DNA from 2 places in the Neobacillus sp. FW104-15D2 genome. Region 1 is predicted to be linked to the other one. Evidence: riboswitches for the same ligand, from Rfam matches in the RefSeq annotation. Region 1 holds a riboswitch; the other holds the start of a gene.
What was found. Region 1 has a riboswitch for S-adenosylmethionine ahead of AC3WR0_RS05085 (BMP family protein). Riboswitches for the same ligand answer to the same signal wherever they lie in the genome.
Positions count from the first base shown of each region.

Region 2: linked by a shared signal. The riboswitch ahead of AC3WR0_RS17540 (homoserine dehydrogenase) and the one ahead of AC3WR0_RS05085 (BMP family protein) in region 1 are both predicted to bind S-adenosylmethionine.

Region 1 covers NZ_JBYTCJ010000004.1:111,204-117,597, forward strand. The annotation lists gene AC3WR0_RS05075 (hypothetical protein) at 1-534, shown strand, start outside; gene AC3WR0_RS05080 (LysM peptidoglycan-binding domain-containing protein) at 654-1,535, opposite strand; SAM riboswitch class I at 1,750-1,856, shown strand; gene AC3WR0_RS05085 (BMP family protein) at 2,046-3,065, shown strand; gene AC3WR0_RS05090 (ABC transporter ATP-binding protein) at 3,159-4,697, shown strand; gene AC3WR0_RS05095 (ABC transporter permease) at 4,663-5,739, shown strand; gene AC3WR0_RS05100 (ABC transporter permease) at 5,726-6,394, shown strand, end outside.
Region 2 covers NZ_JBYTCJ010000023.1:27,594-33,987, reverse strand. The annotation lists gene AC3WR0_RS17550 (OmpL47-type beta-barrel domain-containing protein) at 1-1,953, shown strand, start outside; gene AC3WR0_RS17545 (carbon-nitrogen hydrolase family protein) at 2,282-3,139, shown strand; SAM riboswitch class I at 3,355-3,463, shown strand; gene AC3WR0_RS17540 (homoserine dehydrogenase) at 3,554-4,783, shown strand; gene AC3WR0_RS17535 (M20 family metallopeptidase) at 4,805-5,902, opposite strand.

The sequences.
Region 1 (6,394 bases):
GGAAATCCTGTAATGGGTGATGTTTATATTTCGGAAATGAATGATGCTGATAATCCTATTTGGATGTGGAGCCAGGCAAATGAGGAAGGCCGATTCCAATTCCGTTTGCCAGATGGGGATTACAAAGTGAATGAAGTTTATCTTTATGATGGGACCGATTTTAGTCCAGGTACTGAATTTAGTATGAAATCTGGTCAATTATTTATAAATGGTGTTCAGACGGAACAGCTTGATATACAGGTGCCCGCTGTATCCGTATCTGGTACAGTCCTTAATGGTGAACAACTGGTAGCAGATGGCAACGTAGTTTTCGCTACACTTGATGGAGAATTTATAGGCTCCAGTTGGTTACAAAATGGGTTTTATCAAGGACGTCTACCGGATGGGCAGTACAAAATTGCTTTTGTCCAGGAATTTAAAAATGACGCTGTGTATAATTTTGATAAAGAATTTACCATTGAAGGCGGTAAGCTTTTTGTAGGCGGTGAGGAAGTTAGTACCCTGGACCTTAACCTGCAGGATGGCTGGCAATAGAAAATAAAGAAAAGGGCATGGAATTTTCCAGGCCCTTTTTGGTGTACATATATAAAATGAAGTCTATAACAAAGCTGCCGAATGGTTCTGTATGTTTAAACGATTAGTACCGGCCGTTTTTAATAGTTTACTTTTTTCAGTTTAAGCACTTGTCCAGGATAAATCCGGTCACTTTTCAAGTTGTTAAGTTTTTTCAGTTCAGCAACGGATAACTTTACCTTTTTGCCAATGCTGTAAAGTGTATCGCCTTTCTTAACAGTAAAAGCAGCAGAAGGAGCTGGAGTGTTAACAGGCGCTGAAGGCAGTTTGATTATCTGTCCCACTCTTATGAAATCGCTCTTAAGATTGTTTAACTTTTTCAAGGTGCTGACAGTGGTTTTATTTCTTTTGGAAATGCTGTAAAGTGTGTCGCCTTTTATCACTGTATATGTTTTCCCCTGGATCGGTGGTACTTCTGATTCTGCACTTTGGTCAAGGAGATAGAGCATGTCTTTGCCAAAAGTAACTTTATACTTGGCTTTATAGGATGCAGCGGCCTTCTTAAAAAGGGAATCCTGTGTATCCACGTAGCTGGTCATATTTTGATAAGCTTTTTTATAATCTGCCTCAGAAAGATCCCCATTTTCATAATCGACTGTGTCCACTTCAAAGTTATACATTTCTACTAAACTATTATAAATATATTCATCCATCAGCTGAATTTCGGAGTTATAGCCTTTGATAGGGGTGTCTGTATCTAATACCTTTTCAAAGTAGGTAAGGTAATGGTCATAAATATCCATGGCTTCTTTTTCAGTTTTTGCTTTGTCCAATTTATTTGAGTAGTTTTCCAGAGTCCGTAAAATGCCGGCATAATAAGTTGAAAGCGTATTTAATTGTGTTTGATAATTCGTTGTCTGGGCGGCGGAAACGTGTGACATCAAAGGCGCAGATAATACTCCGCCTGAGAAAATTAAGGAAGTAGCAAGAACGGATGCAGCTAAGGATTTTTTCGTGATCACGTAAAGTCCCCTTGTCATTTTATTATTTGGTATTTTTCTTCCATTTTCATATTAACATGGTAGGATAGGTCGAAAAATAGGACTTTAATACTTATAGTTGGTGTTTCCAAAAAATGACAAACTAAAGTTATTATATAAATATAAAAATAACTCTTGCAATATTATAATAATTCGATAAAATGAGAATAACGTTTTAAAAGTGAATATAGTAATAACCTTATCCAGAGAGGCAGAGGGACTGGCCCTATGATGCCCGGCAACCGCTATTTTTAATAGAATGGTGCCAATTCCAGCAGAACTTTACGTTCTGATAGATGAGGGAGAGAATATAAAATATAACTCTTCCTTTCCAGGAGGAGTTTTTTATTTGGTTTTTAACCTAAAACACGAACATTATATATATTTATTTTTATAAAAGTTCATGTTTAGGTTGAATTTCAGTCATTTTTCTAGTAAGTTAGCTATATAACATTTAAAAACACGAAAACAGCATAGGGGGAAATACACAAGATGAAGAAGTTTTATATTTTATTTGCTATTATTGCCCTTTTATTAGCGGGCTGCCAATCCGGTTCTTCAGAAAAGGGTGGAAACAAGACAGAGGATTCAAATAAGAAGAAAAAGATAGCTCTTGTTCTTCCTGAAAAAATTGGTGTTAATCCTTTCTTCCAGCAGATGGATGAGGGAGCTAAGAAGGCTGCTAAAGAAGCAGGGGCAGACCTAAAAACGATTGAATCAACAGACCATGCGGCTATTGAAGATAATCTGCGCGTTGCCGTTTCTGAAGGCTATGATTTGATTATCACTTCATCATTTGAATCAGAAGATGCTCTTAAAAAAGTAGCAGCTGAAAATCCTGATAAGAAGTTTGCCATTATTGATACAGTTGTAGATCTTCCAAATGTTCGAAGTGTAACCTTTAAGGAACAGGAAGCAGCTTACCTGCTGGGTGCAGCAGCTGGCTTGTCCACTAAGACAAACAAGGTCGGAATGGTTGCAGCACAGGATATCCCAATGATGAAAAAATGGACGGTTTCTTTTGAAAATGGCCTCAAGGAAACGAATCCAAATGCACAATTCCTATTAAACTATGTTGGCAGCTTTACGGATCCTGCCAAAGCAAAAGAGTTAGCCCTTCTTCAGGCATCCAAAGGAGCAGACTTTATTGCGGGTGCATCAGCTGTTGGTGACTTAGGTGTATTTGAAGCAGCGAAAGAAAAAGGGTTCTATACTGCTGGCCAGGACGTAGATAGAACAGTTATTGACCCAGCTCATGTTGTCCTTTCCCAATTAAAAGGGACAGATACAGCAGCGTATCAAACCGTTAAAGATTTCACTGAAGGCAAGTATAAGGCTGGGGAAGTTTCTTACGGCTTAAAAGAGGATGGCGTTGGCTTAACATATGTTACAAGAGACAGCAAAACTCCTTTAAATCCGTTTGTAGGACAAGCAGCCATTGATAAAGTAAAAGCTATTGCTGAAGATATTAAGTCAGGCAAGAAAGAAGTTAAAAACCCGCTTGCAAAATAAGATAAATGGTACTGTGAACCGGCTGCCTTAGCAGTCGGTTCGCATGTGTTATAGGGATTCATTACCTACATTTTCCACAAAAGGAGGGACATTATGACAGCACGTCTGGAAATGAAGAATATGACAAAGAAATACGGTGATTTTTTTGCCAATGAAGATGTTTCCCTGACAGTAAATAGGGGAGAGGTACATGCCATTGTTGGGGAAAACGGTGCGGGCAAGACAACATTAATGCGCATGCTTTATGGCATGGAAAAGCCTACTTCCGGTGAAATGCTGCTGGAAGGAAAGCCACTGGATTTGAATGGTCCAAATGACGCTATTAAACATGGAATCGGAATGGTCCATCAGCATTTTATGTTGTTCCCTGACTTTACTGCCGCGGAAAATATTGTAATTGGGCGTGAACCTGGCAAACTGGGATTTTTTAAAAGGAAAGAAGCTGAAGATTCTGTCGGTTCTCTTTCGGAACAATATAAAATCAGTGTTCGGCCTTCTGTTAAAGCGGCAAAATGCTCTGTCGGCGAACAACAGCGGATTGAAATCTTAAAGGTCCTTTATCAGGGAGCGGAGATTATTATTCTTGATGAACCGACTGCCGTTCTTACTCCTTTGGAGGTTACAGAGCTTTTAAAAACTGTCAGATACCTCGCTGACCAGGGGAAAAGCGTTATTTTAATTACCCATAAGCTGAGAGAGGTAATGGAGGCTGCTGATCACATAACCGTCCTGCGAAATGGAAAGATGACCGGAACCTTTGCCAAAAAAGAGACCAACATCGATCAACTGGCACAGCGAATGGTGGGAAGGGAGCTTCGTGAGCTTACCTCCCGGGTTAAACTGAACGGAGCACCGCTTCTTGAAGTGAAAGATGTAACGGTAAAAGAAAAAGAGGAAAAGCCGTTACTAAATGATGTTTCTTTTACTGTTAATCATGGTGAAATTGTTGGCATAGCTGGAGTATCGGGAAATGGCCAGTCTGAATTACTGCAGGTTATTTCAGGCCTTCGCAGAACAGAACAAGGTTCGGTTTTACTGGGTGGAAAAGAAGTTACTAACCAATCGGTAAAAGCCATCCGGGATAAAGGATTATCCCATATACCGGAGGACCGTTACTTGTGGGGAGCCGCTAAAGACGCTACGGTTGATGAAGTAGCATTAATGGGCTTTTACAATCAGCCGGAATATAAAAAGCTATCATTTTTGAAAAAGAAATCTTTTGGCCGTTTGCTGAAGAACTGGATTGAGCAATTTGACATTAGAATTCCTTCCGGGCAGCCGAAAGCAGGAAACCTTTCTGGAGGAAATTTGCAAAAGCTGATTGCTGCCAGGGAAATTGGCCACGGTGCTCCTTTCCTCATTGCGGCTGAGCCAACCCGTGGGGTAGACATCGGTGCGATGGAAATTATCCATGAAAAGCTTATTGCGAAGCGTAACAATGGAGATGGTATTTTACTGGTTTCTTCAGAGCTTTCAGAGATTTTATCGCTCTCTGACCGAATTCTCGTGATGTATGAAGGTGAAATAGCAGGAGAGATGGAGCGGAAAGACGCAACAGAAGAACGGTTAAGTTTATTAATGGCAGGAGGTAAACAGCATGACTCTACAATTAAAGCTTCGGCAACTGTTTAGTTCATTAGCACAGCCTTTGCTGGCGGTTATCATTGGCTTAATAACAGGGGCCATTGCCATTAGTCTTGTTGGGGAATCGATTCTGACTGCCTATAAGGAAATGTGGAACGGTGCTTTTGGCAACTTTTATTTTATAACCTCCACACTTGCAAGATCTACTCCTATTATGTTGGTTGGTCTTGGTGTTGCTCTGGCTTTCAGGGCAGGGGTTTTTAATCTAGGAGCCGAAGGACAGATGGTGCTGGGGGCTTTGTCTGCTGCATTGGCTGCACTATATGTGCCTGGTCCTGGCTTTGTTAAAATCATTGCTGCTCTGGCAGCCGGGATAATCGCTGGGGGAATATGGTCCTTCTTTGCGGGATGGCTGGAGGCTAAATTTAAGGTACAGCTTTTGATTTCTACCCTTCTCTTAAACTATATCGCTACTTTATTCGCCAGCTATATGGTTTCAGGACCTTTTCAGGATAAAACAGGCTCTGCTGCTTTGGCCCAGACACCCATGTTAGAGCAGGCTGCCTGGCTGCCGAAGCTTTTTACGGGTATGACCCTTCATGCTGGCTTTATTATAGCGATAGCAGCAGCTATTATTTTCTATGTTATTTTTAAATCAACTGCTATCGGCTATGAATTGAAAATGACAGGGATGAATCCTTTCTTTGCTGAATATGGCGGCGTAAACAAAATGAAGGTTCTGCTTTTTAGCATGTTTTGGAGCGGTGGTTTAGCTGGTCTTGCAGGAACAGTGGAGGTCCTCGGAAGCCAGTACCGTTTTGTTGATGGTGCTTTAACTGCGCCAGGCCTTGCATGGACAGGCATTATGGCAACTCTTCTTGCTAACTCCAATCCATTAGGAGTTGTTGTTTCTTCTATCCTTCTGGCTGCCCTTCAGACTGGCGGAATGGGGATGGAGAGAAATACAGAAGTTCCCCTTGAAATATCAAATGTGATTCAGGCTGTTCTTATCTTATTTATTTCAGCTAGATTTACATATAGCTGGTGGAAACGTAAACGGAAGGGGAGGGATACACATGGAGTGGTTTGACCTGTCCCTATTAAATTCAACTTTGAGAATGGTTACACCGATCCTTCTGGCTGCCCTTGGCGGAGCTATTTGCACAAAAGTTGGGATCTTTAATGTCGGCTTGGAGGGGCTTGTCCTAGTTGGCGCCTTTTCTGCGATTGTAGGAAATCATCTGACCGGAAGTGTGTTCCTTGCCGTTCTCTTTGCAGCAGCTGTTACGGCAGCCGTTTCATTAATCTTCGGTTATACAGCGATTCATTTGAAAGCAAATCAAATTGTTGCGGGTATTGCGATTAACTTTTTGGCTCTTGGTGGTACCACCTTTGCACTCCGTACGATTTTTAATGTAAAGGGCGCTTATTATGATAAAAATATGGCCGGACTGCCTAAATTGCACCTCCCTGTTATAGAAAATATTCCGGTGTTTGGAAAAATTTTATCGGGGCAGTCATTGCTCGTCTATGTTGCATTTTTAATTGCAATTTTGCTTTACTTCTTTTTTTATCGTACTGTAGCGGGCTTCCGGTTTTTAGCGGCTGGAATGAATGAAACAGCCAGCAGAAGCCTTGGATTAAAGGTTACAACGATTCAATATTCCGCGGTTATTCTTTGTGGTATTTTATGCGGTCTTGCAGGTGCGCAGCTTTCACTTGGACAGGTGACCATGTTTTCGGAA
Region 2 (6,394 bases), on a different contig from region 1:
AACACTGATATTAACAATGACTTGCTGTTTGATATTGGCTCAAGCATTCGAATTAACAATGATGGAATCAACGATGATACGAAGGAAGGCAACTTCTGGTCAGATCCGCTAAAATCGAAATTTGCAGTGCGTCTTCATTTGCACCCTGTAGCCAATTATATTACGGACAGGGCAGATACAATTGAGTACTACAGTGGCTCGAGTTTGGAGAAGGCAGGTCACGAAGCACTTACAGATAGTGATACGGTCACTATTTTGGCAAGCGGTAATGAAACTACCTACCAGGGAAGCGTAAAGTCTGGATATACCCCATATGACACTGTTTCTGATGCAACTGGTGGTTCTGCTATTCCTGCTATTGCTTCAGAAACCATTGGCAAGGGCCGAATCGTTGTATCCGGTATGAACTTCATGAACGATAAGCAGCTTGATGAATCCTTTAGTCCAAAAGGAAACGATGAAGCAGCGTTAAACGCAGTAAACTGGCTTGCAGGACGTGGAACAGTTGTTTCAGACTTGAGTGAGGCTAGAATAGGAACAGACGGTCAGCCCGTGGTAGTAGAAGGAACAGTTACAACTGGTGCGGGAACGTTCTATGATGCCTTCTATCTTCAGGATGAAACAGGCGGTATTATGGCATTCCATGATGTTCCTGAAGGATCTTTAAAGCCAGGGGACAAAGTACGTGTTTATGGTCAGCTAAAAACTTTTGAAAACAACCGAGAACTTGAGTATACCGATTTTGCAAAAGATGTTATTAAGCTGGGGCATGTGGATCCTCTTCAGCCTCAGGAAGTGACAACAGGTGCAGCAAACAATGATGAAAATCAAGGTTTACTCGTAAAGGTAACAGGTAAGGTTGTATCAAAGTATGATGAGAATTCTTACGTAATCAATGATGGATCTGGAGATATTCTAGTCTTTACCGATGGATATATTGCCACTCAAACAGGATCTGTACCTGATTTGAAGGTTGGTCAAACCCTTCAGGCTGTAGGACTGACTGGTAAATATGCAAAAGGAAACCGGATTCGTGTTAGGGATACGAAAGAGTTAGTTCGAATTGTAGACGAAGCAGCGCCTGTTACTGAAATACAGGTTGATCCTGCCGAAGCTAATGGCAGCGATGGCTGGTACAATTCGGATGTTTCCTTCAGTCTATCAGCAACAGATAATCAATCAGGAGTTCAATCTACTCAATATCGCATAAATGGCGGTGATTGGACGGATTATACTTCACCTGTTGAATTAACCTCTGACGGTACTAACAATATTGAATACCGCAGTACAGATGTAGAAGAGAATGCAGAAGCTGTTAAGTCTTATGAAGTGAAAATTGATAAAACAGCCCCTGTTACTGTACAAAAGTTGAATCCTGAAGCACCAACTGGAAATAATGGCTGGTATAACTCAAATGTAACTTTCAGCCTCAATGCTTCGGATGAAACATCTGATATTCAAACTACATTGTATAGTATTAATGGACAAGGTTGGCAGGAGTACAAAAATCCAATTGAACTGAGAACAGATGGCGAATATACAATTGAGTATAAGAGCTATGATAATGCAGGTAATATCGAAAACAGCAACTCCTTTGTAGTTAAAATTGATAAAACTGCTCCTACCCTGAAAGTGTCTGTAGATAAGCCAGTTCTTCAGGTGCCTAACCACAAGTTGATTGATATTAAGGCATCGCTGGTTTCAGATGATAATCTTTCAGGTGTCGACTCTGTTGTCCTTGAATCTATTAAGGTCAATGAAGCTTCTGCAGATCCTTCTGATATTCAAGGTGCAGACTACGGCAAAAATGATGTGAACTTCAGCCTGCGTTCTGAGCGTAATGGTACAGGAAATGGTCGAGTTTATACGATCACTTATCTTGTTACTGACAAAGCTGGAAATACGTATAAAGCCTCAGCAACAGTTACTGTTCCAAGAGGTTTAGGCAATTAAGTAAAAAAAGGAAGTGCTCCCAGATTCAGGGGGGCACTTTTTTTGAGTTATAATACTTATGAGGGTAATTTCATTTTTTACTGGAATAAAGAAATATACTGCTTTTTCTATTACTGGGGAAGAGGACTGTGAATCTAGCACACTATTTTTTCAAGTACTTCCAAATAAGCCCACTATCAAAGCTAACCACCTACGCCCTAGCTAATTGCTAGCATTTTCCTATCCAAAAGTTACACCATTATTTTTCTATTTTCTCGATTCCATTTATTTGTTAAAGTTATAAAAATGATGAATAATATATATCTAATAAAAAGTTTAGGGGGAAGAAATGAAAATTCGTGTTTCTGCAGTTCAATACCATTTGCATACTATTAAATCCTTTGAAGATTTCGCTCGTCAAAGCGAGCATTATATAAAAACCGCGCAGGAATTTGGCGCTGAATTTGTTTTATTTCCTGAGCTCTTTACTACTCAGCTTTTATCAATTGGAAACGGGCATGGCGAAAGCCTAACAATAAATGACCTACCTTCCTATACAGAGCAATACCGTACCTTATTTTCCAACTTTGCTAAAGAGACAGGAATGCATATTATTGGAGGAACCCATGTGGTTGAGAGAGCAGGGAAGCTGTACAATACGGCTCATCTATTTTATCCGGATGGGAGGATTGCTGAACAGGCCAAACTTCATATTACTCCAACAGAAGTACATGAATGGAATATGGAAACTGGCGACTCTTTTCAGATTTTCGATACTGAAAAAGGAAAAATTGCGATCCTTACTTGCTATGATATTGAGTTTCCTGAAATTGTTCGCATGGCAAAAGCAAAAGGAGCAGATATTATCTTCTGTCCATCCTGTACTGATGACCGTCATGGCTTCCACCGTGTACGCTACACAAGCCATGCCCGTGCAGTAGAAAACCAGGTTTACGTTGTTGTAACAGGTACAGTAGGACAGCTTCCAACAGTTGACTTTATGCGTGCCAACTTCGGACAGGCTGCTATTATTACACCAAACGATATCCCCTTTCCACCAAAGGGAATCTTAGTGGAAGGTGAAATGAACGACGATATGATTGTAACGGCTGATTTAGATCTTGAACTTCTATATCAAGTCCGGGAACGGGGATCCGTTACAACATGGCGTGACCGCCGAACAGATTTATATACCGACTGGAAATAAAAATAACCCTGATGTCTGCTTGTGGAAAGAGAGTGCCTCGTGACAGGCAAAAGGCGGCCTGTACCTGCGTTGATTCTTCAAAAAAGCTTTCCTTTGTGGAGTGGAAATCAGCAGGAAAGTTTAAAAGAACTTTAATTTAAAAAATTTTAAAATTATTGACAATAATTTCTTACTGACTTAATATTCTTTTATAAGACTAACGAAACTTAATAGTACTCTTATCCAGAGAGGCGGAGGGACTAGGCCCTATGAAGCCCGGCAACCTTCAGGAATTATTCCTGAAAAGGTGCTAATTCCTGCAGGCATTCGCCTGACAGATAAGAGGAGGACAATACCCTCTTCTTACGCGAAGGGGGTTTTTTCATTTTCCCCTGCAATTTTTAAAAATGAAAATTTCAAAAAGGATGTGGGAAGATGAGCGTTTTAAAAATAGCCTTGCTTGGTTTTGGTACTGTGGGTGAAGGAGTTTACAGAAGCATTCAGTCACACGGAGAACGCCTTGAAAAAGTATTAGGAAAAAAAGTAGAAATTGTGGCTATTCTGGTTAGAAATAAACAAAAGCAAAGAAGAATTTCAGGAAATATCTTAGTTACGGATAATTTTGAAGAAATTATAAACCTCCCGCATATTGATTATATAATCGAGGCAATTGTCGGAAAAGAGCCCGCCTTTACTTACCTGAAGCGAGCGGTTGAAAAGGGAAGTAATATCATTACGGCAAATAAAGAAATGTTTGCTTATCATGGCGAGGAATTATCTCTTCTTGCAGCTGATAAGGGTGTTTCTTTAGGTTATGAGGCGACTGTCGGGGGTGGAATACCTATTATCCAGACTCTCCGTCAATTATTAAAAGTAAATAATATAAAACAAATAAAAGGTATTTTAAATGGTACATCCAATTTCATTCTTACTGAAATGCGCGAAAAAAGGGAGCCGTTTGCCAGCGTGTTAAAAACAGCGCAGGAAAAAGGCTATGCTGAAGCAGATCCCGGAAATGATGTAGAAGGAACAGATGCTTTTTATAAATTAATGGTATTAAGTAAGCTAGCTTTTGGAATCCAGCCAGAATGGAAGGATGTCCATGTGGAAGGAATAACCTCCATTACTCGTGAATGGATTGAGGAAGCTGACCGGCTTCATTTGAAATTTAAACATATTGCTTCTATTGAATGGAAGGATGGTAAAGTCATTGCATCAGTACAGCCTGTTTTAGTGGGAAAAAGCAGCCCGTTTTATGATGTAGAAGGTGTAGAAAATGCAGTAAACATAGAAGCGGACCTTGTTGGCAGCCTCACCTTAAGAGGTCCTGGTGCAGGGATGTTCCCTACGGCAAGCGCAGTAATTGAAGACCTGGCCCAATCACGACATCAAACCGATAGAGAAGCGGGAATTCCTATAAGAGACTCTTCGGCACAGGACAACCAAAAGGAAGCCAATTATTGGCTACTAGATGGGGTGAAAAAGAAGGTTGTAGATCCATCTATCGAATGGCTTAAGCAACACCCGAATAACAAATGGATTATTAAATCCAGCGTAAAAGGCTTAAATCAAATTTTGGATCAAAACCCGGGAACAGAAGCTTTTCCTGTATTAGCGGGAATCGTTGAAAAAGAATCAAGTGATTTATTTACAGCTTCTTTATAAAAAATAGCACGCGACTGCGTGCTATTTTTTTGTCATTTTTTTAGGATTTTTTAGGGCTTTCAAGTCGATTGACAGAGCTAGCTCTGTCAGCATTTTTTGATAGGAATAAACCGATTCACAAATAACATATTCTTCATCTCCGTGCCAATTCGCACCACTTGGACCAAACTCAATAGCAGGAATCCCGTGTTTTGCAAAAAACACCGTATCAGCTGTCCCGTGCTGTCCAAAATAAACGGCGGGAGTATTACTGAACTTTTCAACAATAGGGCCAAGCAGCTCAATAACAGGATGATTAGAAGGAGTATTTATTGGCTCAGCAAACATATTTACAAAAACCCTTCCTTCTGTGACACTTTCAATCTGGGCTAGGATTTCTTCTTTTGTTTGAGAAGGGAGGAAACGAATATCGAAACTCATCATACATTCTTCTGGCACCTTATTGTAGGCATCCCCAGCCTGAATCTTAGCCAAATTGATGGAAGGGCACTTGTAATAGGCGGTACTTTCTTGTGCGAAGGAAAGGTTTAGAATTTGTTCATATATGTGATATGCCTTTTCAATTGCATTGATTCCTTCCCAAGGCCGGCTTCCATGTGCTGATTTTCCTTTGACCTCTATATCCAGGCGTAATACTCCCTTAGCCTGGTGGGCAATCCCCAGCTGGGTAGGCTCAGAACATATGACAAAATCGCCTAGATAATCGTTTTCAGCCAGATATCCAGAGCAGTTCATACCGCCAATTTCCTCATCGGATACAATTTGAAGCTGAATTTTAAAGTTTAAATTCTTATCTTTTAATTCTCTCATTGCGCACATCATCGCCGCTACCCCAGCCTTCATATCAGCGGAGCCTCGACCAAAAAGTTTGCCATCCATTTCAACGGGTATAAATTGGTTAGGCTTACCGGTTACAACGTCTACATGTCCGTTGAAAATAAGAGTCTGATCTCCTTTTCCAATTTCAGAAACCAGCATTTTATAACCGTTGTTTTCGATTTTTTGAACAGGAAGCTGCTGGCCTTCGAGCCACACTCCACAAAAATCAACAGCTTTATTTGCACCTTCTTTTGTAGAGCTGTCGATGGATATTAGATCTTTTAATAAATCAATGACCATCGTTCTTAAAACCTCCAGTTTAATAGTTAGAACTATAGTTTTATACCCTATTATAGCGTGATTATCCTGCAAAATGGTGAAGATAAGCCTTTTTTTTATGTTATCCACAGTTTTATCCACACTATCCACCGTTGTTAATTCAGCACTCTACATATTTACCCACATTATCCACAGGTTTTCTTTTAGTTATCCACATTTTGTTATTAACATTCTCCGATTAAATTAAACGCTGATATAATTGGCTTTTTAATAGATATCCACAATATCAACATTATCCACAACTAAGCAAAAAGTACTATTTAATTAATGCCACTATTAGTACTGTGTTCACAGTCTTTTCAAATTTCCAATATTAATATGTTAACAAACTGTGAAAGCCCTTGTTTCTAGGGATCGATCGGCGTATATTGAAAATCAAGAAGGGTAGTAAAAAGGTTTCTTGGAGAAGGCCGGGGAAAAGATCGGTAATTTTCATGCAGAGGAATTTTGAAA